DNA from 4 places in the Streptomyces sp. NPDC048644 genome. Region 2 is predicted to be linked to each of the others. Evidence: riboswitches for the same ligand, from Rfam matches in the RefSeq annotation. Region 2 holds a riboswitch; each other region holds the start of a gene.
What was found. A riboswitch is a leader RNA that binds a small molecule or an ion and turns the genes downstream of it on or off. The one in region 2 is predicted to bind cobalamin.
Positions count from the first base shown of each region.

Region 1 (7,484 bases), on a different contig from region 2:
GGGGCGCCTGTGCGTCGCCGCGGTCCAGCGCCTGCGCGGCCTGGTGCAGCAGGGCACGGGCCGCCGACAGTTCGGTCGCCATGTCGGCGAGCCGGAACTGGAGCGCCTGCGCGTCCAGCAGCCGCGCGCCGAACGCCTCCCGGTCCGCGAGGTGGGTCAGACTGCGGTCCAGGGCGCTCTGGGCGCCGCCGAGCGAGCAGGCCGCGATGCCGAGCCGGCCGCCGTTGAGGCCGTTCATGGCGATCCGGAAGCCGTCGCCCTCCGCGCCGAGCCTGCGGCCCGCGGGCAGCCTGACACCGTCGAGGATCACCTGGCGGGTCGGCTGGGCGTTCCAGCCCATCTTCTTCTCATTGGTCCCGAACGACAGGCCGGGGTCGTCCCGTTCGACGAGGAAGGCGGAGATGCCGCGGGGTCCTTCGCCTCCGGTGCGGGCCATCACGAGGTAGAGGTGGGAGGCACCGGCACCGGAGATGAACTGTTTCACGCCGGTCAGCACATAGCCGTCGCCGTCGGGTACGGCGCGGGTGCGCAGGGCTGCGGCGTCGGAGCCCGCGCCGGGTTCGGTCAGGCAGTAGCTGGCCGGTTCGTCGAGGGAGAGGAGTCCGGGCAGCCGGCCGGCGCGCTGGGCCGCGTCGCCGTAGTGGTCGATCATCCAGGCGACCATGTTGTGGATGGAGAGATAGCCGGCGATGGAGGGGCAGCCGGTGGCCAGCGCTTCGAAGATCAGGACGCCGTCGGTGCGGGAGAGCCCGGAGCCGCCGGATTCCTCGCGGACGTAGACACCGCCGAGCCCGAGTCCTGCCGCCTTGCCGATGACGTCGAGCGGGAAGTGTTTGTCCTGGTCCCAGGCGACGGCGTGCGGGGCGAGGTGTTCCGCCGCGAAGTCCAGGGTGACCTGGTGGAGGGCGAGTTGGTCTGCGGTCAGGGAGGTCGTCACGGCGCTCATCCCATGGTCGGCAGGGTGAAGTTCGCGCTTTCCTTGACCCCTGACGGCCAGCGCGAGGTGACGGTCTTGGTGCGGGTGTAGAAGCGGATGGCGTCCGGTCCGTGCTGGTTGAGGTCGCCGAATCCGGAGCGCTTCCAGCCGCCGAAGGTGTGGTAGGCGACGGGCACCGGGATGGGGACGTTGACCCCGATCATGCCGGTCTCCACCCGGCGGGTGAAGTCCCGCGCGGTGTCGCCGTCCCTGGTGAAGATCGCGACGCCGTTGCCGTAGGGGTGCTCGGTGGGGAGCCGCAGCGCCTCCTCGTAGTCGGCGGCGCGTACGACGGACAGGACGGGGCCGAAGATCTCTTCCTGGTAGATCCGCATGGCCGGGGTGACGCGGTCGAAGAGCGAGGCGCCGGCGAAGAAGCCGTCCTCGTGTCCCGGGAGGCTGAAGTCCCGCCCGTCGACGACGAGTTCGGCTCCTTCCCGGACGCCGGACGCGACGTATTCGCGGACCCGGTCGACGGCTTCCCTGCAGACCAGCGGGCCGAAGTCGGCGTCCGGGTCGTCGGACGTGCCGATGCGCAGGGAGGCGATCCGTTCCTTGAGCCGGGCGACCAGCGCGTCGGCGGTCTCCTCCCCCACCGGTACGGCGACGGAGATCGCCATGCAGCGCTCCCCCGCAGAGCCGAATCCGGCGCCGATCAGCGCCTCGACGGCCTGGTCGAGGTCCGCGTCCGGCATCACGATCAGGTGGTTCTTGGCGCCGCCGAAGCACTGGGCGCGCTTGCCCTGCGCGGCGGCAGCGGCGTAGAGGTGCGCGGCGACGGGCGTGGATCCGACGAAGCCGAGCGCCTGGACGCGCGGATCCTTCACGAGGGTGTCCACCGCCTCCTTGCCGCCGTTGACGACGTTGAGCACACCGGGCGGCAGGCCCGCCTCCAGGAAGAGTTCGGCGAGCCGCAGCGGTACCGACGGGTCGCGTTCGGACGGCTTGAGCACGAAGGAGTTGCCGCAGGCGATTGCTGGGGCGGCCTTCCAGAGCGGAATCATCGCGGGGAAGTTGAACGGGGTGATGCCGGCGGTGACGCCGAGCGGGCGGCGCAGCGAGTGGACGTCGATGCCGCTGCCCGCGTTGTCGCTGAACTCGCCCTTGAGCAGGTGCGGGATGCCGGCCGCGAACTCGACGACCTCCAGGCCGCGTTGGATGTCGCCGTGCGCGTCGGGGACGGTCTTGCCGTGTTCGGATGACAGCAGCCGGGCGAGTGAGTCCTTCTCGGCGTCGACGAGTTGGAGGAACCGCAGCAGGACGCGGGCGCGGCGCTGCGGGTTCCATTCGCCCCACGTCTGCTGGGCCCGTGCCGCGTCGGCGATGGCCGCCTCGGTCTCGGCGCGGTCGGCCAGCGGCGTCCTCGCCTGCACGCGACCGGTGTTGGGGTCGTACACGTCGGCGTGGGCGCCCGAGGTTCCCGGGAGGTGCTTGCCGCCGATGAAGTGGGTCAGTTCACGGACCATGGATGCCTGCTCTCGTCAGGTGAGATCCGGGGATGGCGCAGAGCGGTCCGGCGGCGGGCGCGGGTGGGCGCGCCGCCGGAACGGCTGGAACGCGGGGGCGAAGAACCGTCACCGGGCGGGGAGTGCCGCCGGGTGCGCCGGATCACCAGGGTCGTGGGTACGCACCGGTGCCATGCGTGTCTGCTCCATCCTCGTGGACAACACGGAACACCCCGCGGCCGGTATCCTGACTCCCGGATCAGCGCCCGTCCTCGTGCCTTCCCGACATCTGGCTCGTCAGTGGCGTGTCCTGCGAGGACGAACTCCCCGGTCACAGTGGCGGGACCGCGCCGGATTCACACCGGCTTCCCTGCACCGCGGGCTTGTCCATGAACATATAGTTGGACGTCCTAGTAAGTCCACCCCCCTTGGTGATCTCGGCGGCCCGCACCCCTCTTTCCGGACGGCCGCCGTCCCTCAACTCCGCAGCCGCAACCGGCAGATCCCCGCGTTCGTGCCACGGCGTACGGCACGGGCGACCACCGCGCCGCGCTGGTTGTGCAGCAGCCGCTGCCACGGCCGCGCCGGTTCGGTCTCGGGGATCAGGACGGTGATCCGGGCGGTGGGGTGGGCGGCGCCCAGGTCCCTGACGTACGCGGCGATGGGGCGCCCCAGGTCCCGGCGGTCGGAGTACAGCCGCAGCAGCGGGACACCGGGGCTCCAGCGCGCCCAGTCCGCCTCCAGCGCCGCGGCCCCCGCCCGGTCGTCGGCGTCGGTGTGGGCGACCGTGACGGCGTGGACCTCTTCGCCCATCGAGACGGCGGCGGACAGCGCGTCACGGGTGAGGCGGGTCAGCGAGGAGACCGGTACGACCACCAACGAGCGCTCCCGGCACGGAGGTCCGGGGATCCGGCCCACACCGATCCGCTCGCCGATCCGGTCGTAGGCGCGGCGGATCAGCGCGAAGACCGCCACCAGGGAGGGCAGGGCGAGGACGATCAGCCAGGCGCCGTCGGGGAGTTTGGTGGCGGTGACGACGACGGCGCTGACGCCGGTGAGCAGGGCGCCGAACCCGTTCAGCAACGCCTTGCCCGCCCACCGCGGGCCGCGCACCCGCTGCCAGTGGCGGACCATGCCCGCCTGGGCGAGGGTGAAGCCGACGAACACGCCGATCGCGAAGAGCGGTACGAGGGTGCGGGTGTCGCCGCCGGACAGCACCAGCAGCCCCGCGGCGACCAGCGCCAGGGCCAGGACGCCGTGTCGGTGCACCTGCCGGTCCGCGCGCAGGCCGAAGACATGCGGCAGATAGTGGTCACGTGCGAGCAGCTTCAGCAGCACAGGCAGCCCGCCGAAGGACGTGTTCGCGGACAGCGCGAGCAGCGCGGTGGTCGCGAACTGCACGATGTAGAAGGCGGTGTGGTGACCCAGTGACGCGTCCGCGAGCTGCGCGAGTACGGTGACGCCCTCGGCCGGCTGGAGCGAGAAGCGGGAGATCAGCACCGACAGGCCGATCAGCATGACACCCAGCAGCGCCCCGAGCGCGGCCTCGGCCCGACGGGCCCGGCGGGCGGCCGGGGCGCGGAAGGACGGCACGGCGTTGGCGATGGCCTCGACCCCGGTCAGCGCCGAACAGCCGGAGGCGAACGCCTTCAGCAGGAGCAGGGCGCCGACCGACGCCGCGTCGCCGGTGAGCACCGGCGCGTGCCCCGCGGCCGACTCCATGCTCACCGGGTGGCTGCGGAACAGGCCGACGACGATCAGCACCAGGATCGAGCCGACGAAGACGACGGTGGGCAGGACGAAGGCACGCGCCGAGTCGGCGATCCCGCGCAGGTTCAGCGCGGTGATGACCGCGAGCACGGCCAGGCAGAGCCACTGGCGGTCGTCGTACAGGGCGGGAAAGGCGGAGGTCAGGGCCGCGACACCGGCGGTGACTGCCACCGCGGCGTTGAGCACGTAGTCGAGGACGAGCGAGGCGGCGGCCACCAGTCCTGCCCGGCGCCCCAGGTAGGCGGTGGCGACCGCGTAACTGCCGCCGCCGTCCGGGAACGCGGCGATGACCTGCCGGTAGGAGGCGACCAGCACCGCGAGGAGTACGACGATCGCGACGGTGACCGGCAGGGTGAAGCCGAGCCCGCGGGCGCCCGCGGCGGCCAGGACCAGGGCGATGGCCTCGGGCCCGTACGCCACCGATGCCATCGCGTCCAGCGAGAGCGCCGCCAGGCCGGTGATCGCGGTGAGCCGGTGCCGCGCGCCCGGATCGGCCACCGGCGCGGTACGGGCCGCAGCACCGGGCGACGGCAACGGCGGGGCGGGGCGTGACGGTTCGGGATCGGGTGGCGGCACGGCCTCGGTGGTCGGCACGGACATCGGGCGGAGCTCCTTCTGTGCGGGTCGGCCCAGCGTGTGCCGCCCGCGGCGCCGGAGCCCGGCCCCTTGCGGATTCTTGGCGCGAGCAGGCGCCGCCTTCACGCATCCCTGACGCGCGGCAGGCGCCTGACCTGCCCAAAGCGCCCGCGACCCGGCTGCCGTCCCCGCCCTCCCCCGGCGCGCGGCTACTCCCAATGGCAGCCGCGCGCTGGCCCGCCCCGCGCGCCTCGGGCAGCGTGGGGCTCCCTGACGACCCGATGAACGGCCGGGCCCCGGCGAGGAGCGGCCATGCACGAACGCCTGGCGCCGCGTCCGCTGCGGCCCGCGGGCCCGCCCGGAGCGCGCTCCCGTGCCGCCCGCGCCGCACCGTGGCCGGCCGCGGTCGCCGTCGTCTTCGCCCTGGTCCAACTGGCCGTGGTGGTACCGGGTTCGGAGCTGGGCTGGGACGAGACGGTCTACGTCAGCCAGGTCGGCCACCAGGCGCCCGCCGCGTTCTTCAGCGCGCCCCGGGCCCGCGGTGTCTCCTATCTGGTGGCGCCGGTCGCCGCCCTGACCACGTCGACGACGGCGCTGCGGGTCTACCTCGCCGTGCTGTCGTCGGCCGGACTGTTCGGCGCCCTGTGGGTGTGGCGGAAGGTCTTCGCCCCGCCGGTACTCGCCTGCGCCGGCGCCCTGTTCGCCGGGCTGTGGCCCACCGTGTTCTACGGCTCGGCGGCCATGCCGAACCTCTGGTGCGCCCTGGGGGCGCTGGCCGCTGCCGGCTACCTGGTGCGCGCCTGTGGCGGCCCCGGCGACCGGGCGGCGCCCGCAGGGGTGGCCGGGTCGCTGGCCGTGGTGACGCTGATGCGGCCGGCCGACGGGCTGTGGCTGGCCCTGCCCGCCGCCGTCGCCGTCCTGCTGATGCCCGCCCTGCGCCGCCGGGCCCTGGTCGTCGCGCTCCCGGCCGGGCTGCTGGTGGGCGGCGCGTCCTGGATCGTGGAGGCGTACACGCGGTACGGGGGCCCGGTCGCGCGGCTGCACCGGGCCGGTGAGATCCAGGGCGGCATCGGCTGGCAGTTCGCCGTCGACGACCAGGTGCGGGCGCTGGCCGGGCACACTCTGTGCCGGCCCTGTGACGTGCCGTGGGACGCGCCGTACACCGCCGTGTGGTGGTGCGTGCTGCCGCTGCTCGCGGCCGGTGGCGTACGGGCCGGGATCCGGGCACACCGGACGGCGGCCGTCGTGCTGCCCTGCGCGGTGGCGGCGTCCCTGGCCTTCCCCTACCTGTTCCTGATCGGCTATGCCGCGCCCCGGTTCCTGCTGCCGGTCTACGCGCTGCTGGCGCTGCCCGTCGCGGTCTGCGTCGTGCACCTGTGCACCGCCGCGGGCCGGCCGGTGCGGCGGGCGGTGTGCGGTGCGGTGCTCGCCGTCGCGCTGGCCTGGCATCTCGGCGTGCAGTTCCAGGTGCTCGGCCGCGTCGCGTCCGGCAGCCGCTCCACGGGCCTTGCCTACGCGCAGGCTGCCGCGGCGCTGCACCGGCTCGGGATCCGGGCGCCGTGCACGCTCAGCGGCGAGCGGGCCGTGCCCCTCGCGTACTACGCCGGCTGCGCTTCCCGGCAGACCGGCGGCCACGACAGGAGCAGCACACCGGCCGGTCTGGAGGCCGTCGCGCGCCGGATGCCGGTGGCCGTGATCGCGCCTGCGGGCGCCCGGCCGCCGCCCTTCGCCCGCGCCTGGCGGCCGGTGGACCTGCCGCCGCTGCCCGGTTCCGCCTGGGCCTGGCGCGCGTATCTGCCGCCGGATCCGGTCCGGCGCTGAGCGTGCGCGGCCCGGCCTCCAGGCGACGCACTGCGCCGAACGGCCGCCGGTGCCAGACTTGAGGAACCACGCCCGGCCGCCGGCCGGTGCCCCCGTCAGCGAGGGGGAGTTCCATGACCTGGGCATCCTGGACCACCGTCGGGATTCACGCGCAACCAGGCGCGGTGCGCACTGTGGAGGGCGGCGTGATCGACGGCGACCTGACCGTGCACACGACGTGGTCGGACGGGCAGGCCCACGTGGCGGCGCAGTACACGGGCGGGGCGGACTGGTTCACGATGGTGGGCAGCCCCGTGCCGTGCCCGTCGGAGGAGGCCAGCCGCACGTTCCACCAGGCCGTCGTCGAGGCGATCCGCGGCGGTGAGGACGCCGGTCCCGCACTCCGGCGGCTCTTCGGGCAGTGAGGCGGGCGCTCCGAAGGACGCCCGGCGCACGGCTCAGCCCGTGGGCTCGCGCAGCGGTGGCACGGCCGGGATTTTGATGGCGCCTTCGATGTCGGCGCGGGTCATCTTGAAGCGGTCGGGGTAGCAGTCGCGGCGGGTGCGCCTGGCGGGTTCGCCGGTGCGCCACATGTAGAGGCACTGCCGGCACTGGAGGACGTCCCAGGCGCCGGGCACGGGTGAGGTGAAGACGTTCTCGACGGCCGGGTGCGCGCAGCGCGGGCAGACCGTGGCGGGTGCGGACATGGTGCGGTTCCCTTGCGTGAGGGGGCCGGTTCCTTGCGTGAGAGGCCGGACGGGCGGTGGCCGCCGGGGAGTTCAGCGGCGGGCGGCGAGCTGCCGGAGGCGTTCGAGCCAGGCGGCGGTCTCCGGCAGGTCGTGGACCTGGTTGCCGTAGTTGCCGCGGCGGTCGGGGGCCACGGGTGTGGTGGCGTCGATGACGAGTTTGTCGACGAT
Region 1 is NZ_JBICVO010000007.1:269,812-277,295, forward strand. It holds gene ACGFNI_RS18380 (acyl-CoA dehydrogenase family protein) at 1-946, opposite strand, end outside; gene ACGFNI_RS18385 (CoA-acylating methylmalonate-semialdehyde dehydrogenase) at 943-2,442, opposite strand; cobalamin riboswitch at 2,641-2,816, opposite strand; gene ACGFNI_RS18390 (APC family permease) at 2,899-4,791, opposite strand; gene ACGFNI_RS18395 (hypothetical protein) at 5,080-6,588, shown strand; gene ACGFNI_RS18400 (hypothetical protein) at 6,702-6,992, shown strand; gene ACGFNI_RS18405 (non-oxidative hydroxyarylic acid decarboxylases subunit D) at 7,026-7,274, opposite strand; gene ACGFNI_RS18410 (non-oxidative hydroxyarylic acid decarboxylases subunit C) at 7,347-7,484, opposite strand, start outside.
Region 1: linked by a shared signal. The riboswitch ahead of ACGFNI_RS18385 (CoA-acylating methylmalonate-semialdehyde dehydrogenase) and the one ahead of ACGFNI_RS11125 (ribonucleoside-diphosphate reductase subunit alpha) in region 2 are both predicted to bind cobalamin.

Region 2 (7,484 bases):
CCGCCGTCGCTGCTATGAGCCCACGCTTCATTGCGCTCTCCCCTAAAGGCCGGGTGTGGTCTTTAATGGTTTAGACCAGTGCCCGCAGCTTGGCCTAGACCTTTTGGGGTGTCAAGGGTGTATAAGAGTCGCTGTCGGCTCCGTTACCGGACCGACATCTGCCGGGCGGGGACCTGCGAGAGAGCACGCGGATCCCACCCGTGCCACGATGTGAGCCGCAATGTACGGAGGAGCCGGTGACGGCAGCGCGACAGGGGTCGGAAGGGCGGGTCATGGAGACCGACGGGGGCAGCGCGGAGAGCAGTGGAAGCGCCACGCGCACCGCTCGTGTACCCAAGTACTACCGCCTCAAGCGGCACTTGCTGGAGATCACCGAGACCCTGCCGCCCGGCACCCCGGTCCCGCCCGAGCGTGCGCTCGCCGCGGAGTTCGACACCTCCCGCACGACCGTCCGCCAGGCACTCCAGGAACTGGTCGTCGAGGGCCGCCTGGAGCGTATCCAGGGCAAGGGCACCTTCGTCGCCAAACCGAAGGTTTCGCAGGCGCTGCAACTGACCTCCTACACCGAGGACATGCGCGCCCAGGGTCTCGAACCGGCCTCGCAGCTCCTCGACATCGGCTATGTCACCGCCGACGACCGGCTGGCCGGGCTGCTGGACATCGCCGCGGGCGGCCGGGTGCTGCGCATCGAACGGCTGCGGCTGGCCAGCGGCGAACCGATGGCCATCGAGATCACCCACCTGTCGGCCAAGCGGTTCCCCGCGCTGCGCCGCAACCTCGTCAAGTACACGTCCCTCTACACCGCGCTGGCCGAGGTCTACGACGTGCGCCTCGCGGAGGCGGAGGAGACCATCGAGACCTCGCTGGCCACGCCCCGCGAGGCGGGTCTGCTGGGCACCGACGTCGGCCTGCCGATGCTGATGCTGTCCCGGCATTCCCGTGACGCCCAGGGGCAGCCGGTGGAGTGGGTGCGCTCGGTCTACCGCGGCGACCGCTACAAGTTCGTCGCCAGGCTGCGCCGCCCGGCCGACTGAAACCCCGCGGTACGGCGGGGTTTCGGCCACCGCCGTACCGCCAGGGCCGCACGGAATCCGGACGGGCCGCCGCGCGGGTCCATGACCTCCGGCTTCCCGTACGCGCGGGCCCGCGGGCCGGCCGCGCGCGCACCCGTCGCCCAAGTCCCTTTCACCCGGCGGAAGATGTCGTTGCCGTACCGATATGCGGACAGCTAGTGACGCCTGCCACGGCGCTGCCATAGATTTCCAGCCTCGTACAGGAGATCGCCAGGGACGGAGCCACGGTCATGACAGAGCAAGCCGAAACGCCGGATTCCAGACAGGTCGTCACACCGACGCGTGTGGTGGCCGGGCTCTGCCTGATCGCTCCGTTCGTGGCGATGCTGTGGGTGAGTTCGTACGCCAAGGTCGAGCCGAGGCTCATCGGGATCCCGTTCTTCTACTGGTACCAGATGCTGTGGGTGCTGATCTCGACCGTGCTCACGATGACCGCGTACAAGCTGGTCCAGCGTGAGCAGCGGATCCGCAAGGGCGGTGCGGCGACATGACCACCACCCCATCCGCCGCCCTGGCCGCGGCCGGCACGGACGGCGTCAACGGCATCGCGCTGGCCGTCTTCATCTTCTTCTTCGTGGCCGTCACGGTCATGGGCTTCCTCGCCGCCCGCTGGCGCAAGGCCGAGCAGTCAGCCAACCTCGACGAGTGGGGCCTGGGCGGCCGGAGTTTCGGCACCTGGGTGACGTGGTTCCTGCTCGGCGGCGACCTCTACACCGCTTACACCTTCGTGGCCGTCCCGGCGGCCATCTACGCCGCGGGCGCGGCCGGCTTCTTCGCCGTCCCCTACACGATCCTCGTGTACCCGCTGATCTTCACCTTCCTGCCCCGTCTCTGGTCGGTCTCGCACAAGCACGGCTACGTCACCACCTCCGACTTCGTGCGCGGCCGGTTCGGCTCGAAGGGCCTGTCGCTGGCCATCGCGCTCACCGGCATCCTGGCGACGATGCCGTACATCGCACTCCAACTGGTCGGCATCCAGGCCGTCCTGGACGTGATGGGCGTCGGCGGCGGCGAGAACACCAACTGGTTCGTCAAGGACCTGCCGCTGCTGATCGCGTTCGCGGTGCTGGCCGCGTACACCTACTCATCGGGCCTGCGGGCGCCGGCGCTGATCGCGTTCGTCAAGGACGGGCTGATCTACCTGGTCATCGCCGTCGCCATCATCTACATCCCGATCAAACTCGGCGGTTTCGACGCCATCTTCGACGCGGCGGGCAAGGCGTTCGCCGAGCCGGGGCCGACCGGCAAGCCGCGCGGTGAGCTGGCCAGCGGCCCCCATAACCAGTGGGCGTACGCCACTCTGGCGCTCGGCTCGGCGCTCGCGCTGTTCATGTATCCGCACTCGATCACCGCGACGCTGTCGTCCCGCAGCCGTAACGTGATCCGCCGCAACACCACCATCCTGCCGCTGTACTCGCTCATGCTGGGCTTCCTCGCGCTGCTCGGCTTCATGGCGATCAAGGCGGGCACGGACACCCACGGCAACGCGCAGCTGGCGATCCCGCAGCTGTTCGAGGACATGTTCCCGAGCTGGTTCTCCGGCGTGGCGTTCGCCGCTATCGGGATCGGCGCGCTGGTGCCCGCCGCCATCATGTCCATCGCGGCGGCCAACCTCTTCACCCGCAACGTCTACAAGGACTTCATCAAGCCGCACGCCACCCCGGCGCAGGAGCACAAGGTCGCCAAGCTCGTCTCGCTGCTCGTGAAGGTCGGCGCGCTGATCTTCGTCCTGGGCATGGACAAGACCGTGGCGATCAACTTCCAGCTGCTGGGCGGCATCTGGATCCTGCAGACCATGCCGTCGCTGGTCGGCGGCCTGTTCACCCGCTGGTTCCACCGCTGGGCGCTGCTGGCCGGCTGGGCGGTCGGCATGGTCTACGGCACGCTCGCGGCATACGGCGTGGCCAGCCCGACGCAGGCGCACTTCGGCGGCTCCAACGCCGAGATCCCCGGCATCGGCCAGATCGGCTACATCGGCCTGACCGCGATCGTGCTCAACGTCCTGGTGACGGTCGTGCTGACCTTCGTCCTGCGGGCCCTGAAGGCACCTGACGGCGTCGACGAGACCAGCCCCGGGGACTACACCGCGGACGTCGGCGACAAGGCCGTCAGCCCCGAACTGCCGCCCGCAGCAGTGGGTTCGGCGAGCGGCCACTGACCCCGGCCCCTCCGGCACCCGCACGGGCCGTCACGTCCCTCCGGACGCGGCGGCCCGTCGCCGTACCGGGGCGGACGCGACGGGCCGTCCGCCCGAGGTCAGCTCTATCCCGCCGATGAGTTCCAGCCGCACGCCCTCCTCCGCCCGCTCGACTATCCGGGCGGCCTCTTCGAAATGCTCAGGGAGCGTGATGTGCGGCCGGTCGGCGAGCGCGGCCATGGGGCCTCCTCCTGCTGTCGTCGCAGTGCGGGGAACGTGGGAACGACGATAGCGGGGGCCACTGACAGACACCGCGCGATCACACACGACTCACTAGATGTGGGGGTGCGCACGAGGTGGCACCCCCACATGTATGCTCGTGCTCGCTGTCGCCGCAGGGGAATCCGGTGTGAGTCCGGAACTGTCCCGCAACGGTGTACGTATGCGCAGACATCGCTTCACCGCCTGTCGTGCGCACCTGTGAGTCCGAAGACCTGCCGACAGTACGCCCGCGCCGCCATCGGCGCGGACGTCGATACGTCCGGGCCCCGAGGGATGGGCCGGTGGACGCCGCGCGGTGTGCCCGCGCCCCGTGTGTCCGGGGTGCCGCATGCCCGCGTGCGGCCGTCGCGCACCGCCCCTCCCGGCCCCCGCCGAGTGAGGGAGAGCACCACGTGACCATCGCGCCAACGGAGTCCGCGACAGCCGCCGAGGCCGGATCGCCCGAGGCGGCCACGCTCCCCACCGCGGACGGCCGCCCCCAACACGCCGACGACGCCCCTGGCACCGCCCTGCTGCGCACCCTGACCGAGCTGACCGCCGACCTCACCGCGACCGACCCCGGCAAGGTGGCCGCCGCCGCGCTCCGCGGCCGGCACCCCGGCTCCGACGAGGCCGAGCTGCGCACCCTGGCCATCGACGCGGCGGCCGGCCTGATCGGCGACGAGCCGCAGTACTCCAAGCTCGCCGCGCGGCTGCTCACCCTCGCCATCGCCGAAGAGGCCGCGGGCCAGGGCTCCGTGGCGTTCTCCGCCTCCGTCGAGGTCGGCCACCGCGAGGGCCTGATCGCCGACCGGACCGCCGCGTTCGTCCGCAGCCACGCGGCCCGCCTGGACGCGCTGGTCGAGAAGGCGCTCGCGGACGGTGCCGACGACCGCTTCGGCTACTTCGGTCTGCGCACCCTGCACTCGCGCTATCTGCTGCGGCACCCCACCACCCGCCAGGTCATCGAGACCCCGCAGCACTTCCTGCTGCGGGTGGCCTGCGGTCTCGCCGAGAACGACTCGGTGGCGGCGCTCGACGACGTCGCCGAGCTGTACCGGCTGACCAGCTCGCTGTCCTACCTCCCCTCCTCCCCCACCCTCTTCAACTCCGGCACCCGCCACCCGCAGATGTCCTCCTGCTACCTGCTGGACTCCCCGCTGGACGAGCTGGACTCGATCTACGACCGCTACCACCAGGTCGCCAGGCTCTCCAAGCACGCCGGCGGCATCGGCCTCTCCTACTCCCGTATCCGGGCGCGCGGTTCGCTGATCCGGGGCACCAACGGCCACTCCAACGGCATCGTGCCGTTCCTGCGGACCCTGGACGCCTCGGTGGCCGCCGTGAACCAGGGCGGCCGGCGCAAGGGCGCGGCCTGCGTCTACCTGGAGACGTGGCACGCGGACATCGAGGAATTCCTGGAGCTGCGCGACAACACCGGCGAGGAGGCCAGGCGCACCCACAACCTGAACATCGCGCACTGGATCCCGGACGAGTTCATGCGCCGGGTGGAGGCGGACGCCGACTGGTCGCTGTTCTCGCCGTCCGACGCGCCGGAGCTGGTCGACCTGTGGGGCGACGCGTTCGACGCCGCGTACCGCAAGGCGGAGGCCGACGGCCGCGCCCTGAAGCAGATCCCGGCGCGGGTGCTCTACGCCCGGATGATGCGGACCCTCGCGCAGACCGGCAACGGCTGGATGACGTTCAAGGACGCCGCCAACCGCACCGCCAACCAGACCGCCGAGCCCGGCAAGGTCGTGCACTCGTCCAACCTGTGCACCGAGATCCTGGAGGTGACGGACGACGGGGAGACCGCGGTCTGCAACCTCGGGTCGGTCAACCTCGCGGCTCACCTGGGTGAGAACGGCGAGATGGACTGGGAGCGGCTGGACGCCACCGTCCGCACCGCCGTCGCCTTCCTCGACCGGGTCGTGGACATCAACTTCTACCCGACCGAGCAGGCCGGCGCCTCCAACTCCCGCTGGCGGCCGGTCGGTCTGGGCCTGATGGGCCTCCAGGACGTCTTCTTCCGGCTGCGGCTGCCCTTCGACTCCGCCGAGGCGACGGAGCTGTCCACCCGGATCTCCGAGCGCATCATGCTCGCCGCCTACGAGGCGTCCGCCGATCTCGCCGAGCGGCACGGCCCGCACCCGGCGTGGTCCGCGACGCGTACCGCCCGCGGAGTGCTGCACCCCGACCACTACCCGAACGCCGAGCCCCGCTGGGCGGACCGCTGGGAGGCGCTGCGCGCCCGGATCGCCACGACCGGCATGCGCAACTCGCTCCTCCTGGCCATCGCGCCGACCGCGACCATCGCCTCCATCGCCGGCGTCTACGAGTGCATCGAGCCGCAGGTCTCCAACCTCTTCAAGCGCGAGACCCTGTCGGGCGAGTTCCTCCAGGTGAACGCCTACCTGATCGAGGAGTTGAAGGCGCTGGGCCTGTGGGACGCGCGGACCCGTGACGCGCTGCGCGAGGCCAACGGCTCGGTGCAGGACGTCGCGTGGATCCCCGAGGAGATCCGCGCGCTGTACCGCACCGCCTGGGAGGTCCCGCAGCGCGCGCTGATCGACATGGCCGCGGCCCGTACGCCCTACCTCGACCAGAGCCAGTCGCTGAACCTCTTCATGGCGTCGCCGACCATCGGCAAGCTCAGCTCGATGTACGCCTACGCCTGGAAGCGCGGCATCAAGACCACGTACTACCTGCGCTCCCGTCCGGCGACCCGGATCGCGCAGTCGGCCCGCGGCACCGCCGCCGTCACCCCCGTCCCCGTACCGCAGCAGGCCACCGACCCCGACGCGGTCGCCTGCTCCCTGGAAAACCCCGAGTCCTGCGAGGCCTGCCAGTAATGCCCAACCCGTCGCCCGACCACCGCCCCTCAACGACGGCGCTGCGCGCCGAAAGCCCCACCACCCCCGAAACCACCGCTCCGGAAACCACCGCCAACGGCAACGGCCCCGCCACCGGCACCAAGAACCTCCTCGACCCGGGCTTCGAGCTGACGCTGCGGCCCATGCGGTACCCGGACTTCTACGACCGCTACCGCGACGCGATCAAGAACACCTGGACCGTGGAGGAGGTCGACCTCCACTCCGACGTCGCCGACCTGGCGAAGCTCTCGCCGGGCGAGCAGCACATGATCGGCCGGCTGGTGGCGTTCTTCGCGACCGGCGACTCGATCGTCGCCAACAACCTGGTGCTGACGCTCTACAAGCACATCAACTCCCCCGAAGCGCGGCTGTACTTGTCGCGGCAGCTCTTCGAGGAGGCCGTGCACGTCCAGTTCTATCTGACGCTGCTGGACACCTACCTCCCCGACCCGGAGGACCGCGCCGCCGCCTTCGCGGCCGTGGAGAACATCCCGTCCATCCGGGAGAAGGCGCAGTTCTGCTTCAAGTGGATGGACTCGGTCGAGAAGATCGACCAGTTGGAGAGCAAGGCCGACCGCCGCCGCTTCCTGCTGAACCTCATCTGCTTCGCCGCCTGCATCGAGGGGCTGTTCTTCTACGGGGCGTTCGCCTACGTCTACTGGTTCCGCTCGCGCGGCCTGCTGCACGGCCTGGCGACCGGCACCAACTGGGTGTTCCGTGACGAGACCATGCACATGAACTTCGCGTTCGAGGTCGTCGACACGGTCCGCGCCGAGGAGCCCGACCTCTTCGACGACGCGCTGGAGCAGCAGGTCACCGACATGCTCAAGGAAGCCGTCGAGGCGGAGCTCCAGTTCGGCCGCGACCTGTGCGGCGACGGGCTGCCCGGCATGAACACCGAGTCGATGCGCGAGTACCTCCAGTGCGTCGCCGACCAGCGCCTCCAGCGGCTCGGCTTCCCGCCCGTCTACGGCTCGGAGAACCCGTTCTCCTTCATGGAGCTCCAGAACGTCCAGGAGCTGACGAACTTCTTCGAGCGCCGGGCGTCGGCCTACCAGGTCGCCGTCGAGGGCTCGGTCTCCTTCGACGACGAGTTCTAGGAGTCCGCAGACACCGATGCCCTCCTGCCGCGGCCGTGCG
Region 2 is NZ_JBICVO010000004.1:324,796-332,279, forward strand. It holds gene ACGFNI_RS11100 (extracellular solute-binding protein) at 1-31, opposite strand, end outside; gene ACGFNI_RS11105 (GntR family transcriptional regulator) at 273-1,034, shown strand; gene ACGFNI_RS11110 (DUF3311 domain-containing protein) at 1,304-1,564, shown strand; gene mctP (monocarboxylate uptake permease MctP) at 1,561-3,231, shown strand; gene ACGFNI_RS11120 (hypothetical protein) at 3,262-3,450, opposite strand; cobalamin riboswitch at 3,567-3,727, shown strand; gene ACGFNI_RS11125 (ribonucleoside-diphosphate reductase subunit alpha) at 3,885-6,323, shown strand; gene ACGFNI_RS11130 (ribonucleotide-diphosphate reductase subunit beta) at 6,323-7,444, shown strand.

Region 3 (7,484 bases), on a different contig from region 2:
CCTGTGAGCCGCAGGGCCCGGAGGCGCGGGTGTCAGGAGGCCGTGCCGGACAGCCCGCCGCGCACCGTACGGGCGGCGGTGACGAGGTTCTCCAGCGAGGTGCGGACCTCGGCCCAGCCGCGGGTCTTCAGGCCGCAGTCCGGATTGACCCACAGCCGCTCGGGGGGAATGGCCTCAAGTCCCTTGCGCAGCAGCGCGGTCACCTCGTCGGCGTCCGGAATGCGGGGCGAGTGGATGTCGTAGACGCCGGGCCCGGCCTCGCGCGGGTAGCCGTGTGCGGCCAGTTCGCGGGCGACCTGCATGTGGGAGCGGGCGGCTTCGAGGCTGATGACGTCCGCGTCGAGGTCGTCGATGGCCTGGACGATGTCGCCGAACTCCGCGTAGCACATGTGGGTGTGGATCTGGGTGTCGGGACGCACCCCGCCGGTGGTCAGCCGGAACGCCTCGGTGGCCCAGGCCAGGTAGCCGGCGCGGTCAGCGGCCCGCAGCGGCAGCGTCTCGCGCAGCGCGGGCTCGTCGACCTGGATCACCGACGTGCCGTTCGCCTCCAGGTCGCCCACCTCGTCGCGCAGCGCCAGCGCCACCTGGCGTGCGGTGTCGGCGAGCGGCTGGTCGTCGCGGACGAAGGACCAGGCGAGCATGGTGACAGGGCCGGTGAGCATGCCCTTGACCGGCCGGTCGGTGACCGACTGGGCGTACGTCGTCCACCGGACCGTCATCGGCTCGGGCCGCGAGATGTCGCCGGCCAGGACCGGCGGCCTGACGTAGCGGGTGCCGTAGGACTGGACCCAGCCGTGCCGGGTGGCGAGGTAGCCGGTGAGCTGCTCGGCGAAGTACTGGACCATGTCGTTGCGTTCGGGTTCGCCGTGCACCAGGACATCGATCCCGGCCTTCTCCTGGAAGGCCAGTACCTCGCGGATCTCCGTGGCGATCCGCTCCTCGTACGCGGCGGAGTCGATCCGCCCGGCGCGCAGGTCGGCGCGGGCCGTGCGCAGCTCGGCGGTCTGCGGGAACGAGCCGATGGTGGTGGTCGGCAGCGGCGGAAGCCCGAGGTGGGAGCGCTGGGCGGCGGCACGGTCGGGGTACGGCGCCGAGCGGTGGACGTCCGCGTCGGTGACGGCGGCGGCGCGGGCGCGTACGGCCGGGTCGTGGGTGAGGGCGGAGTGGGCACGGGAGGACAGGTCGGCGCGGTTGGCGGCGAGTTCGGCGGCGATGGTGTCGGTGCCCTGTGACAGGCCCCGTGCCAAAGTCACCAGCTCCGCGGTCTTCTGCTTGGCGAAGGCCAGCCAGCGGACGATCTGCGGGTCGATGTCGCGTTCGGCGGCGGCGTCGAGCGGCACGTGCAGGAGGGAGCAGGACGCGGCCACGTCGACCCGGTCGGCGAGGCCGAGCAGGGTGCCGAGGGTGGACAGCGACTTCTCCAGGTCGTTGATCCAGATGTTGCGGCCGTTGACCACTCCGGCCACCAGGCGCTTGCCAGGCAGCCCGCCGACGCCCGCCAGCGCGTCGAGGTTGGCAGCCGCCGCGTCGGTGAAGTCGAGCGCCAGGCCGTCCACCGGCGCCTTGGCCAGGATGGGGAGGGCGTCTCCCAGGCGGTCGAAGTAGGAGGCGACCAGCAGCTTCGGACGGTCGGTGAGCGCCCCCAGATCGCGGTAGGCGCGGGCGGCTGCGTTCAGTTCGGCCGACGTGCGGTCCTGCACCAGGGCCGGCTCGTCAAGCTGCACCCAGTCGGCGCCCGCGGCCCGCAGGTCGGCGAGTACCTCGGCGTAGACGGGCAGCAGCCGGTCGAGCAGGGTCAGCGGCTCGAAGCCGGCGTCGACGCCGGGCGCGGGCTTGGCCAGCAGCAGGTAGGTGACCGGGCCGACCAGGACCGGGCGCCCGGTCAGGCCCAGCGCGGCGGCCTCCTTGAACTCGGCGACCTGCCGCGTGGCGTCCGCGGCGAAGACCGTATCGGGCCCCAACTCCGGTACCAGATAGTGGTAGTTGGTGTCGAACCACTTGGTCATCTCCAGCGGCGCCACCTCCTGGTTGCCGCGGGCCATCGCGAAATAGCCGTCCAGTGCGTCGGCGGCCACCGCGTCCCGGTGGCGGGCGGGGATCGCGCCGACCATGACGCTGGTGTCCAGCACGTGGTCGTAGTACGAGAAGTCGCCGGTGGGCACCTCGTCGATGCCGGCGTCGGCCAGTTGCTGCCAGTGGTGGCGGCGCAGCCCGGCCGCCGTGCCGCGCAGCGCGTCGGCGGTGACCTGGCCCTTCCAGTAGCCCTCGATGGCCTTCTTCAGTTCCCGGTGCTGACCCTGGCGGGGGTAGCCGTGCACGGTGGCCCGTGCTGCCGCGGCTGCGGACTTGCTGGTCACGGAACTCTCCTTCGCGAGTGTCTCTCCATGCGACCCCGGTGTGGTCACGGGCGCGAAGGGTGCCGAACCCGGCGGGCGGCGCCCAACGCGCCTGTGCCCGCCTGATTACGTACGCCGACCCGCCCACGAGGTCACCGGGATCACCGCGCACGAGGCCGCGCGCGGGCAGTGGCAGGTCTTCGGACTCACGGGCACGTCTGCCTCGGGCAGACACCTACTGGCCGTCGCTTCCCGGCCCCGTTCGGGGCCAGTGCGTATGACGGCGGTCGTTCCCGTTCACCGCTGCGGGGCAGTCCCGGATTCCCACCGGGTTCCCTCTTGCGACGCGCCTGCCTGGCGGACAGGGCGAACCAGCTGCACCGCCCAGCCTATGGGCTCGGCCGGGTATCCGGACAGTGCCGTTCAGATGCCGGAACGTGAGGTGGGACACCCGCTGCCAGGCAGCAGTCCGACGAGCAGGCCGGCCAGCGCCGCGGCGGTGCCGGTGGCCACCACCGCCGGCCAGCCGCCCGCTGCCCAGGCCAGCGTCCCGCACAGCGACCCGAGGGCGATCCCCAGGAAACGGAAGGTGAAGTAGAGGGTGTTGAGACGGTTGTGGATCGCCGGTTCGAGGGTGAACAGGGCCGCCTGGCAGGCCGCTTGGCTGCCCCAGACCCCGACGTCCAGGACGATCACCCCGGCGGTCAGCCACCACAGATCGCCGCCGCCCGGCAGCAGGAGCAGCCAGCCCGCGATGACCAGGCCGACCAGGGCGGCCAGCGCGCCGCGGCGGCCGATGCGGTCGGCCAGCCGCCCGGCGTACGGCGAGGCGAGCGCGCTGGCCGCGGCCACCAGGCCGAACAGACCGATCCCGGTCGGGCCGAGCCGGAAGTGCTGCTGGAGCAGGAACGTCAGCGTCGTCCAGAAGGCACCGAACGCGATCCCCACCAGCGCGCCGGAGACCGTGATCAGCCGGACCAGCGGGAGGGTGCGAAAGAGCCGCGGGAGCGAGGCGAGCGTGGCGCGGTAGGGGGCGGTGCCGGTCGCGGGGACGGACGGCAGCGCCCGCCGCAGTACGAGGACGAGCAGCAGGGTGAGTACACAGGAACAGCCGTACACGGCGCGCCACCCGGCCAGTTCGGCGAAGGAACCTGAGTAGGCGCGGGAGGCGAGCACACCCACCAGCAGCCCGCCCTGCACGGTGCCGATGATGCGCCCGCGGCCCGCGCCCCGCCCGCCGTCCCCGCCGTCCGCCCGGTCGGCCAGGGCCACCGCGAGCGGCGTGACCAGCTGCGGGACCGGCGACAGCAGGCCCACGGCGAAGCTCGCGACGATCAGGCACCACACCGAAGGGGACACCGCGCACACGGCGAGCGCCAGGGCGGAGGCCGTGCCCAGCCAGAGGATCAGCCGCCGCCTGTCGTGACTGTCGCCCGCCGGTACGAGCAGCAAGATGCCCGCCGCGTACCCGAGTTGGGTGGCGGTGGGGACGGCCCCGAGGGTATCGGGGCCGGCGCCCAGGGACGCCGCCACGGCGCCCAGCAGCGGCTGGTTGAGATAGACGTTGGCCGCCGTGACGGCGCTGGTGGCCGCCAGCAGCCAGATCAGCGCCCGGCTCGGCCCGGGGATCCCGGGCGCGGGCAGCGCCGCCGTGCCGCCGCCGCGACGGAGGCGGGGCCGGTACCTGACAGGGGGAGGGGAGGAGGAATCGCTCACATGACCCGACGCTAAGCCGCCGCCTCCCGGCATACTTTCGTTGTCCTGCCATCGTCTGTCGAGAATGTGCCATGTACGGAAAGAGCGAGCACCGCGACGACTACCAGCACGTTCCGAGGCCGCTCGCCGCGATGGCACGCGACCTCCCGGACGGCCATCACATCCCGCCGCACCACCACCGCCGCGCCCAGCTGATCTACGGCACCACCGGGGCCATCACCGTCGCCACCGACTACGGCCTGTGGGTGGCACCCGCCACCCGCGGCGTCTGGATCCCGGCCGGCCTGACCCACGCGATGACCTGCGCGGGCGCCGTCGCCATGCGCACCCTCTATCTCCTGCCGCAGGCCGTCGGGCAGTTGCCGACGACCCCCACCGTCGTCGCGGTCTCCCCGCTGCTGCGCGAACTCATCGACGAGGCGACCCGCATCCCCCTCGTGTACGACCGCGACGGCAGGGACGGCAAGGTCATGGAGCTGCTGCTCCTCCAACTCGTCCCGCACCCGGTCCCCGCGCTGCATCTGCCGGCGCCGGACGACCCGCGGCTCGACGCGCTCTGCGAGGCGATCCGGCGGGATCCGGGCGACCGCTGGACGACCGCGGACGCCGCGGCCGTCGCCCACCTGAGCCCGCGCACCCTGCACCGCAGGTTCACCGCGGCGACGGGGATGAGCCCGGCCCACTGGGTGCAGCAGGCCAGGCTCGTCCGCGCGGTCACCCTGCTCGCCACGGGCACCCCGGTCACGGCCGTCGCCGCCCGCCTCGGCTACGCCACCCCCAGCGCCTTCATCGCGATGTTCCGCCGCGCCCTCGGCACCACCCCCACGGCCTACTTCGCCGATCGCGCGGGCCAGGCAGCCACCGACGGGCCAGGCGACCGCTGACGGCGGCCTCCGCAAAAATCGTTGGCGCCCCGTCGACGGCCGGGCTACGGTGAAGCCGTTCCGCACGGAGGCCACCGCCCGGCCGCCGTGCCAGGCCGTGAACGGACCAGGAGGTGTGACCGATGACTGTGGTGACAACGGGCGCTGCCCGTACCCGGAAGAGCATCAGTTCCGCTTCCGTGGCCTCCGGCTGAGACTTCGACCCTTTTCTTCCCCCGCGCCGCGCGGGGTGCCGGGGCCGCCCTTGTGAAGGGTTTCCCTTGAATTTCCTGTCTGCTTCACCGGACACGTCGGCCCGCACGCTGTCTTCGTACGGCTGGGACGACGGTTTCGCGCAGAGTTTCCTCCCCCACGCCGGGCAGGGGTACGTGCCCGGCCGCATCATCCGCGTGGAGCGCGGGCGGGTGGACGCCGTCGTGGCCGATGGCGACGGCGTCCGCACCGTCCTGGCCGACACCGCGCTGGTGGCGACCGGCGACCCGATGCGGGTGCCGTGCACCGGCGACTGGGCGCTGATCGACCTGGAGAACGGCCTGAGCGGCGAGCATGTCGACGGTGTCGTACGGGAGTTGCTGCCCCGGCGGACGGCGTTCGTGCGGTCCGCCTCGTCGAAGCGCTCCGAGGGCCAGGTGCTGGCCGCGAACGTCGACACCATCGTCATCTGCGTCTCCCTCGCGGACCAGATGGACCTCGGGCGCATCGAGCGTTTCCTGGCGCTCGCGCTGTCCGGATCCGGCGCGCAGGAGACCGGCGGCCACCGGGAACTGTCCTGGGAAGGCGGCGCCCAGCCCCTGGTCGTGCTCACCAAGACGGACCTCGTCGACGATCCGGACGGTGTCGGGCACCTCGTCGCCGACGCCGCGGGCATCGCACCCGGCGTGCAGGTCCTGGCCGTCAGCGCCGAGACGAGTGAGGGTGTCGACGTACTGGCCGCCGTGCTGTCCGGCGGCACATCGGTGCTGGTGGGACGGTCGGGCGCGGGCAAGTCCACGCTGGCCAACGCGCTCGCGGGCCGGACCGTGCAGGACGTCCAGGCCATCCGGGACCGGGACGGCAAGGGCCGGCACACCACCACGACCCGCGACCTGCTGCCGCTGGCGTCGGGCGGCGTACTGATCGACACACCGGGGCTGCGCGGCGTCGGCATGTGGGACGCGCAGGACGGCATCGGCCGGACCTTCTCGGACGTCGAGGAGCTGGCGCGGGAGTGCCGCTTCCACGACTGCGCGCACGAGGCCGAGCCGGGCTGCGTCGTGCTGGCGGCGGTGGACGACGGGGCGTTGCCGCAGCGCCGCCTGGACAGCTACCGCAAGCTGCTGCGCGAGAACCAGCGGATCGTCGCGAAGACCGACGCCAGGCTGCGGGCCGCCATCCGCCGCGACTGGCGGCAGAAGCAGGCGCTGGGCCGCCACATGATGGAGCGGAAACGCGGGCCCAGGGGCTGAGCGGACGGCCAGGGTGCGACGTCCGATTTCCGCCGGTCGGCGGGGCGCGGGCGGCGCACACTGGACGCCGTGATGGATGACGCGACGCGGTACCGGGCGGTGTCGAGCCGGGACGCCAGGTTCGACGGCGAGTTCTTCTTCGCGGTGACCACGACCGGGATCTACTGCCGGCCGAGCTGCCCCGCGGTCACCCCGAAGCGGGCCAATGTGCGGTTCTACCCGTCGGCCGCCGCCGCGCAGGCCGGGGGCTTCCGGGCCTGCCGGCGCTGCCGCCCCGACGCCGTACCGGGGTCGGCCGCCTGGAACGCCCGCGCCGACCTCGTCGGCCGCGCCGTCCGGCTGATCGGGGACGGCGTGGTCGACCGCGAAGGCGTCGCCGGGCTCGCCAGGCGCCTGGGGTACAGCACCCGGCAGGTGCAGCGGCAGCTGACCGCCGAGCTGGGCGCAGGACCGGTGGCCCTGGCGCGGGCGCGGCGCGCGCACACCGCGCGGGTGCTGCTCCAGACCACCGCGCTGCCGGTCACCGAGCTGGCCTTCGCCGCCGGCTTCGCCAGCATCCGGCAGTTCAACGCCACCATGCGGGAGATCTACGCCGGGACACCGCGCGAACTGCGGGCCTCCGCCACCGCCTGCGCCCGGCGCACCACCGGCCCCGCGCCCGGCGGGATCCCGCTGCGGCTCGCCTTCCGCGGCCCGTACGCGGCCACCGAAGTCTTCGACTTCCTGGCGGCCGGTGCGGTGGCGGGGGTGGAGGAGATCCGCGGCCCGCGCGGCTGCCGCACCTACCGCCGCACGCTGCGGCTGCCGTACGGGACCGCCGTGGCCGAGGCCGACGAGCGCACCGGCCACCCGCCGCGGCGCGGCCCGCGGACCGGACCGGCGTGCCCGCCGCGCGGCGCCAGGGGCGGCTGGCTGGAGGGCCGGCTGCGGCTGACCGACCCGCGCGATCTGGCCACCGCCGTCCAGCGCCTTCGCCGGCTCTTCGACCTGGACGCCGACCCGTACGCGGTGGCCGAACGGCTGGGCACCGACCCGCTGCTCGGCCCGCTGGTCGCGGCCCGCCCCGGACTGCGCTCGCCGGGCGCCGCCGACCCCGGGGAACT
Region 3 is NZ_JBICVO010000003.1:599,642-607,125, reverse strand. It holds gene metE (5-methyltetrahydropteroyltriglutamate--homocysteine S-methyltransferase) at 33-2,357, opposite strand; cobalamin riboswitch at 2,527-2,710, opposite strand; gene ACGFNI_RS09630 (MFS transporter) at 2,760-4,052, opposite strand; gene ACGFNI_RS09625 (helix-turn-helix domain-containing protein) at 4,124-4,936, shown strand; gene rsgA (ribosome small subunit-dependent GTPase A) at 5,197-6,381, shown strand; gene ACGFNI_RS09615 (DNA-3-methyladenine glycosylase 2 family protein) at 6,454-7,484, shown strand, end outside.
Region 3: linked by a shared signal. The riboswitch ahead of metE (5-methyltetrahydropteroyltriglutamate--homocysteine S-methyltransferase) and the one ahead of ACGFNI_RS11125 (ribonucleoside-diphosphate reductase subunit alpha) in region 2 are both predicted to bind cobalamin.

Region 4 (7,484 bases), on a different contig from region 2:
GCCGCGGCGAGCCCCACCAGCAGCAGCGGCAGCCCGAGACCCGCACCCGCGTCGGCCAGCAGCCCGTACGTCCCCACGCACACCCCGAGCAGCCCGCCCAGGGTCAGGACGGTGGTGGTGTGCCGCACCGCGCGCGGCACATACGCGGTGCGGCCGTAGCCACGCGCGTCCATCGCCGCGGCCAGCGCGACCGACCGCTCCAGCGCGCCCTCCAGCACCGGCAGGCCCACCTGGAGGAGCGCCGCGACCCCACGGTCGGGACGGCCGCGCAGCCGGCGGGCGGCCCGCAGCCGCTGCACATCGGCGACCAGATTCGGCGCGAAGGTCATCGCGACGACCACCGCGACCCCCGCCTCGTACAGCGCGCCTGGCAGCGACTTCAGCAGCCGCGCCGGATTCGCCAGCGCATTGGCCGCGCCGACGCAGATGAGCAGCGTGGCCAGCTTCAGACCGTCGTAGAGCGCGAAGACCATGCCCTCGGCGGTGACCCGGCCACCGATGCGCACCCCCTTCGCCCAGTCGGGCAGCGGCAGTTCGGGCAGCGTCACCAGCGTGTGCGTCCCCGGAATCGGCGAACCGAGCAGGAAGGCGAAGACCAGCCGGATCCCGAGCACCAGCAGCCCCAGCTTCACGAACGCTCCGTAGGAACGGGCCCAGGGCGCATCCGTACGGCGCACCGCGACGACGTAACCCGCGACGCCGACCAGCAGGCACAGCAGCAGCGGATTGGTGGTGCGGGACGCGGCGGTCGCGAGACCGAGCGCCCACAGCCACCACGCGCCCGCGTGCAGGGCCGTGCTGCGGGTCGCCTGCGGGGCGCTCATCCGCGCCGGCGGCGTGCCTGCCACCCGGCGGCCACACCCAGCACGACGACGACGCCGATCCCGCCGAGCAGCCCGGCGGAAGGACCACCACCGTCCCCGTCCGCACCCGCAGCCGGCTTCTCCGACGACGGCGACGCACCGGCCGACGCACCCGACCCGCTCACCTGCTCCGCGCACCCCGCCTTCGGATAGTCCGCGACGCCGCACAGCAGCCCGTGCGCGTCGTACCGCAGCGACGTGGCCACCGCCGCCAGCGCGTCACCCGCCGACGCGTCATCGGGCACCCGGGCACACTCCTCGCGCGGCTCCGGCGGCTGCTCGCCCTTCGGCGCATCCGCCGCCGTACCGAAATCGATGACGACCCCGACCCGCTTCGCCCCGTCCTTCGCCTGCGTACCGGCACACAGCGCCTTGAAGTCGGCCGCGGGACGTGGCTTGCCCGCGGCGGCCGAGTCCGCGCTGACGGTGAAGCGGAAACCGGTGACGGCGCCGTCGGCCGGACGCATCGTGGCCGGGCCCTGCGTGGCGTACGCCCAGGACCCGCCGTCACCGTCCCAGAAAGACCAGTAGCGGTACTCCTGCGCCTGGGCGGGGCCCGCGCCCAGACCGGTCACGGCCGCCGCGAGCAGCAGGGCACAGGCGAGGCGCGTACGCCGCATCACAGCCCGCGCTTCCGTCGGCCGCTGATCAGGAAGCCGATACCGGCACCCACGGCGAGACCGATCACGATCACCCACCACACACTGAACCCGCCGTCCGACCCGGTGTCCTTCGGATCCTTGGCGGGCGACACGGACTGCCCGTCACCGGCCGGCTTCGGGCCCGTCGCGTTGAGCCCCGCGACCAGGTCCTTACCGCCGAAGTCCCGCGGGTCGGCGCCGGTCGCGTGCGCGGCGAACACCAACTGCGCGTACGCCGCGGGGCCGCCCGTCTTCGCCCACGGCGCGCCGTGCTTCTCCAGCCACGCCAGCGGCTGGCGGGCCGCCGCGCGGTGCCCGCCCGCGGCCAGCGCCACCACCGCGTCGGCGGTGTTGCCCACGTCGGGCTGCTTCTCCGCCCCCGGCATCGCGGACGGCAGGTGCTGCCCGTTCTTGCCGAGCTGCGCCACGAGATAGGCGTCCGCGCCTTCCGCGGCCTCCTTACGGTCCGCCGCGCCGGCCTTCCCGCCGTCCTCGCAGGACGGCGCCGCAGGCGCGCCGGCGTCCTTGCCCGCCGGGCCGACGACGAAGCCCTTGCCCAGGGCGCCGGTCGCCGCAGCCGCCGACGCGTCCGCGTTCGCCGCCGCGCCCTTGAGCTGGAAGGTGAACGCGCCCCGCTCGCCCTCCTTCACGTCACAGCCGAGCCGGAAGGTGAGCAGCCCCTCGTACGGAGACCTGCCGCCCTTCGTCACGGACTCGGGACGCTCACCGGCCGCGGCCAGCGCACCGATCACCACGGACGTGGAGTTGGCGTCGCTCGGCGAACCGGCCATCGAAGGCCAGCCGCCGTCGTCGTTCTGCACCGACTTCAGCCAGCCCACCGCCTTGCGCACGGCCTCGTCGTGCCCGCCGAGCGCGGCCAGCGCCTGCACGGCAGCCGCCGTCTGGTTGGTGTCCCGCATCGTCTTGGCGTCACACGCCTTCGCCGGATCCGCGCGGAACGCGGCGAAGGCGCCGTCCGCGCACTGCTGCCCCGCCAGCCAGTCCACGGCGGACGCGGCAGGCCGCACCCCCACGGTGTGCTGGGCCAGCAGCGCGAGCGACTGCCGCCACACCCCGTCGTACTGCGCGTCCCCGGAGCCGTACAGGCCAGCGGGCAGCTTCTTCGGGGCGGGCGGCGGAGAGTCGGCGAACGCGGCAGGGGCGGCGCTGCCCAGCACGGCGGCAGCCGCCAGCGCGGCGGCCACGCGGCGCGCCAGGACGGCGAAGGAGGGGGCCATGGGGGCCATCGGTCGGTGCCTCTCGGTCGGTTCGCAGCGGTGGTGGTCGGGCACGCCCTACGCAGCCACGCTCGGCCGGCCGCCGCGTCGGCGGCCGTGGTGACCGTACGCGGTGGCACCGGGCTCAGCTCCGTATACCTCGACGGTGCCGCGCACCGGCCGGCCGCGGGCGGCGGATCCGGTGGCGGGAGCCTTGGTGTGCCCCACCGGGTGCTCCGGCTCGTACGGGCTCCGTGCGGCGCGCGCGTGCTTGCGGCGCGCGGGACGGGCCCGCCCTGACGGTTGCGGGTCAGCGCCGGATTTCCACCGGCTTCCCCCGATCGGGCACGGATGAAGTTATCCGCACACTTTAGCGGGCGGTCGCCACGGCACGGCCGTCGGCGGCCCTTCCCCAAGCTCTCAGCTTCGTTCGAGCAGGGGAGACCCCATCCCAAGCTCTCAGCTTCGTTCGAGCAGGGGAGACCCCATCCCACCGGGCCCGCGGGCCGCCGCCCCGGTCACATCGCGCGGAACCGCACCGGGTCGGCGCCCGGCAGCTGCTCGGCCCGCCCGAGCTTCACCAGGCGCCGCAGATGCGCCTCGGCCTCGGACACCGCGATGTTCCGGGAACCGTGCGGGATCTGCTCCCAGGGCCGGTTCCACTCCATGGCCACGGCCAGCTGCCAGGGGGTCAGCGGTTCGCCGAGCAGCGCGTGGATCCCGTCGAGCCGTTCCTCGTGGTGTGCGATCAGCTCCCTGGCGCGGCCCGCGGCGTCGGTGAACGCGTACTGATGGGCGGGCAGCACCTCGGCGGGCGCGAGGCGGGCGACCCGCTCCAGGGAGGCGAGGTAGTCGCCGAGGGGATCTGCCCAGCTCGAACGAAGCTGAGCGCTTGAGGGAGGGGCGGTGACCGTCGCATCGTCCGGCTCCTCGTACAGGCCGATGTGCGGGGTGATGCCGGGCAGCAGGTGGTCGCCGGAGAACAGCCGCCCGAAGCCGCCCGCCGGGCCCCGCGGCTCGCCAGGGGCGGCCTGCCCCGGGTGTGCCTCCTCCAGGTGCAGGCAGACGTGGCCCGGCGTGTGGCCCGGTGTCCACAGGGCGCGCAGCCTGCGGCCGGGCAGGTCGAGCAGCTCGCCGGGTGCGATCGGACGGTCGGGCAGCGCGGGGCGGCGGGCGGGCAGCGCGCGGGTGCCTGACTTCCTGGCGCGGGCCGCGCGCAGCGGCGCCAGGTGGTCGTCGGGGGCGCCGGACGCGGTGAGCTTCGCGGTCAGGTAGTCGAGCCAGCGGCCCGGTTCGGCCTCGCGGGTGCGGCGGACCACGTCCGTGTCCGCCTCGTGCATCGCGATCCAGGCGCCGGACGCCTCCCGTACGGCGGCGGAGAGGCCGTGGTGGTCGGGGTGATGGTGGGTGATCAGGACGCCGTGCAGGTCAGGGACGGCGAAGCCGCAGGCCGCGACGCCGGCGACGAGGGCGTCCCAGGAGGCCGGGTCGTCCCAGCCGGTGTCGACGAGGACCGGGCCGCGGTCGGTCTCCAGGAGGTGGACGAGGGTGTGCCCGAGCGGGTTGTCGGGGATGGGGACGGCGATGCTCCACACGCCGCCCTTGTGGTCGGTCACTCGTGTCATCCCGGTCCCCTTTCGGCGCAGCCAGGCGGCCCACTATAACTAGAACCGGTTTCAGTGCGGCGTGAAGTGGCCTTTTGCCGGGCCGGAGTTGGCGGCAACGGGGTGGCCGGTACGGGCGGCGCGGAGGGATTCGGCTCTCGCCGTGGACTCCTCCCGGGGGAGGTGGTATCAGTTTCTGATGCAGCGTCAGGAACCGGCGGGAGCGGCAGTTCCGGTCGGCCAAGGCGGCCAAGGCGGCCCATCCGCGGGAGGCGGCAGCGATGAGCGACCTCGTCGAGTACGGAAAGCTCTACATCGGTGGTGAGCTGGTCGATCCGGCAGGACGCGACACGATCGAGGTGGTCTCACCCCACACCGAACAGGTCATCGGCCGCGTCCCGCACGCCTCGCGGGCCGACGTCGACCGCGCGGTGACCGCGGCCCGCACCTCCTTCGACTCCGGGGTCTGGGCGAACACCCCGCTCGACGAACGGATCGCGGTGATCACCCGGATCAAGGACGCCTTCGCGGTCCGCAGCGAGGAGATCGCCAAGGTCATCAGCGCCGAGAACGGCACCCCCCTCACGTCCGGGATCATGGTGCAGTCGCTCGCCGCGATGCTGGTCTGGGACGCGGCCCTGAAGGTCGCCGCCGACCACCCCTTCGAGGAACGCCGCGACGGCATACTCGGGCCGCTGCTGATCCGCCGGGAAGCGGCGGGAGTGGTCGCCGCCGTGGTCCCCTGGAACGTCCCGCAGTTCACCGCGGCGGCCAAACTCGCGCCCGCCCTGCTGGCCGGCTGCTCGGTGATCCTCAAGGTCTCGCCCGAGACGCCGCTCGACGCGTACCTGCTCGCCGAGATCGCCACCGAAGCGGGGCTGCCCGACGGCGTGCTGTCGATCCTGCCCGCCGACCGCGAGGTCAGCGAATACCTCGTCGGGCACCCCGGTGTCGACAAGGTGTCGTTCACCGGATCGGTCGCCGCCGGCCGCCGCGTCATGGAGGTCGCCGCCCGCAACCTCAGCCGCGTCACGCTGGAACTGGGCGGCAAATCCGCCGCGGTCATCCTGCCGGACGCCGACCTGGACGCGGCCGTCGCCGGCATCGTGCCGTTCGCCTGGATGATCAACGGCCAGGCGTGCGTGGCCCAGACGCGGATCCTCGCACCGCGCTCCCGCTACGACGAGATCGCCGAACGGTTCGCCGCCGCCGCCGACGCGCTGACCATCGGCGACCCGCTGGACCCGGCCACCGAACTCGGCCCGCTGGTCGCCCGCCGCCAGCAGCAGCGCTCCCTCGACTACATCGCACTCGGACAGCAGGAAGGCGCCAAAGTCCTTGCGGGCGGCGGCAAACCGGCCGGACAGCCGACGGGCTGGTACGTCGAGCCGACGCTCTTCGGCGACGTCGACAACTCCATGCGGATCGCCCGCGAGGAGATCTTCGGCCCGGTCATCTGCCTGCTGCCTTACGAGGACGAGGCGCAGGCGGTCCGCATCGCCAACGACTCCGAATACGGCCTGTCCGGCTCGGTGTGGACCGCCGACACCGAACGCGGCATCGACATCGCACGGCAGGTGCGCACCGGCACGTACTCGGTGAACACCTTCAGCATCGACATGCTCGGGCCTTTCGGCGGCTACAAGAACTCCGGCATCGGCCGGGAGTTCGGCCCCGAGGGCTTCGACGCGTACCTGGAGCACAAGATGATCCACCTGCCGGCGGGTGCGTGATGGCGGACCGCTGGCGGGTGGAGGTGGACCGGGGCGTGTGCATCGGGTCCGGGATGTGCGCAGGGACGGCGCCGGACGGCTTCCGGCTGGACTCGGCCCGGCAGTCGCACCCCGCGGCACCGGAGGCGGACGCCGCCGAGAACGTACTGGCGGCGGCCGAGAGCTGCCCCGTCGAGGCGATCACCCTGACCCTGGCCGACAGCGGGGAGGCGGTCTTTCCGCCGGAGGAGTGAGCGGGGGGCGAGCGGGGGAGGGGTGGGATGGGCGGGGTGGGTGCCGTAGGGGGCGGGGGGAGTGGTCCCGTAGGGGTCGGGTGGGCCCCTTGCGGGCCAACTACCCGAGGTGGAGGCGGAGTTAACGCTTCCTGCCCCGCGGTGCCGCCGCAGCCGGCTTCGGAGCGGTCTCCGTCGCCGCGGGCGCATTCGAGGTCGCCGCCGAAGCCGTATCCGCGGCCCCCGCCGCCGTCAGGTCGATCAGCCGGCAGACCGTCTCGATGTCGATCTTCACCTGGGCGATCGACGCCCGGCCCGACAGCCAGGTGATCAGGGCCGAGTGCCAGGTGTGCTCGATGACCCGGACCGCGGAGAGCTGGGCGGGTGTGGGGGCGGCGGCGCCCCCGGGGCCCTGGGCCCTGCGGTGGGCGGCTGGCGGCCCCATCGCATCGAGGATGATCGCGGTCGTCAGCCGGGAGACGGTGTCCACCTCGGGGCTCACGGACCGGTCGGCGAAGGTCAGGGCGCGCACCATCGCATCCGCCAGATGCGGCTCGCGCTGCAGGGCACGGAACGCCCGCATCAGGGTCTGTGCCACCCGCGCACCCGGGTCCTCCTCCGACGGCGGGCGCTTGCGCAGCGTCTCGTGCATGTGCTGGAGCTGGTCCTGCATGGTCGCGACGAGCAGGTGCACCTTGGAGGGGAAGTAGCGGTAGAGCGTGCCGAGGGCGACGCCGGACGACTCGGCGACCTCGCGCATCTGGACGGCGTCGAAGCCGCCGCGGCTCGCCAGCCTGGCGCTGGTGTGCAGGATGCGGCGGCGCCGCGCCTCCTGACGCTCGGTCAGGGGAGGACTCGCGGGAAGCGCCGGCCTGGCCGCCTTGGATTCCGTAGTCATATGTCCCATTCCGTGGCATCCCGTCCGCGATGCGGTGAGTACCGGTGGTGTGATCGGCACAGCATGGCAGGGGCTCCGGTCGTGGCGCGAATCACCTGATGCGGCTCCTCGCGTCCCGTCCTCGGCCGGTAGATTCGCAGCTCCGTGAACTGATGAGTAGCCCAGCAGTTCTGAAACTTGTTCTAGATTACCGCCAGCGGTTACGCTCCGGCGAAAGTCCAGTGAGAAGGGGGCCGCGCGTGACCGCAGAGGCCGTCCAGGCAGCCGCGCCTCGCCCCGCCGAGGCCCTCTCTGCCACCGCCCAGCCACCTGGCGA
Region 4 is NZ_JBICVO010000001.1:553,081-560,564, reverse strand. It holds gene ACGFNI_RS02495 (CbiQ family ECF transporter T component) at 1-824, opposite strand, end outside; gene ACGFNI_RS02490 (SCO2322 family protein) at 821-1,483, opposite strand; gene ACGFNI_RS02485 (prenyltransferase/squalene oxidase repeat-containing protein) at 1,483-2,751, opposite strand; cobalamin riboswitch at 2,930-3,097, opposite strand; gene ACGFNI_RS02480 (MBL fold metallo-hydrolase) at 3,240-4,346, opposite strand; gene ACGFNI_RS02475 (aldehyde dehydrogenase) at 4,607-6,058, shown strand; gene ACGFNI_RS02470 (ferredoxin) at 6,058-6,291, shown strand; gene ACGFNI_RS02465 (TetR family transcriptional regulator) at 6,413-7,168, opposite strand; gene ACGFNI_RS02460 (glycosyltransferase family 4 protein) at 7,408-7,484, shown strand, end outside.
Region 4: linked by a shared signal. The riboswitch ahead of ACGFNI_RS02485 (prenyltransferase/squalene oxidase repeat-containing protein) and the one ahead of ACGFNI_RS11125 (ribonucleoside-diphosphate reductase subunit alpha) in region 2 are both predicted to bind cobalamin.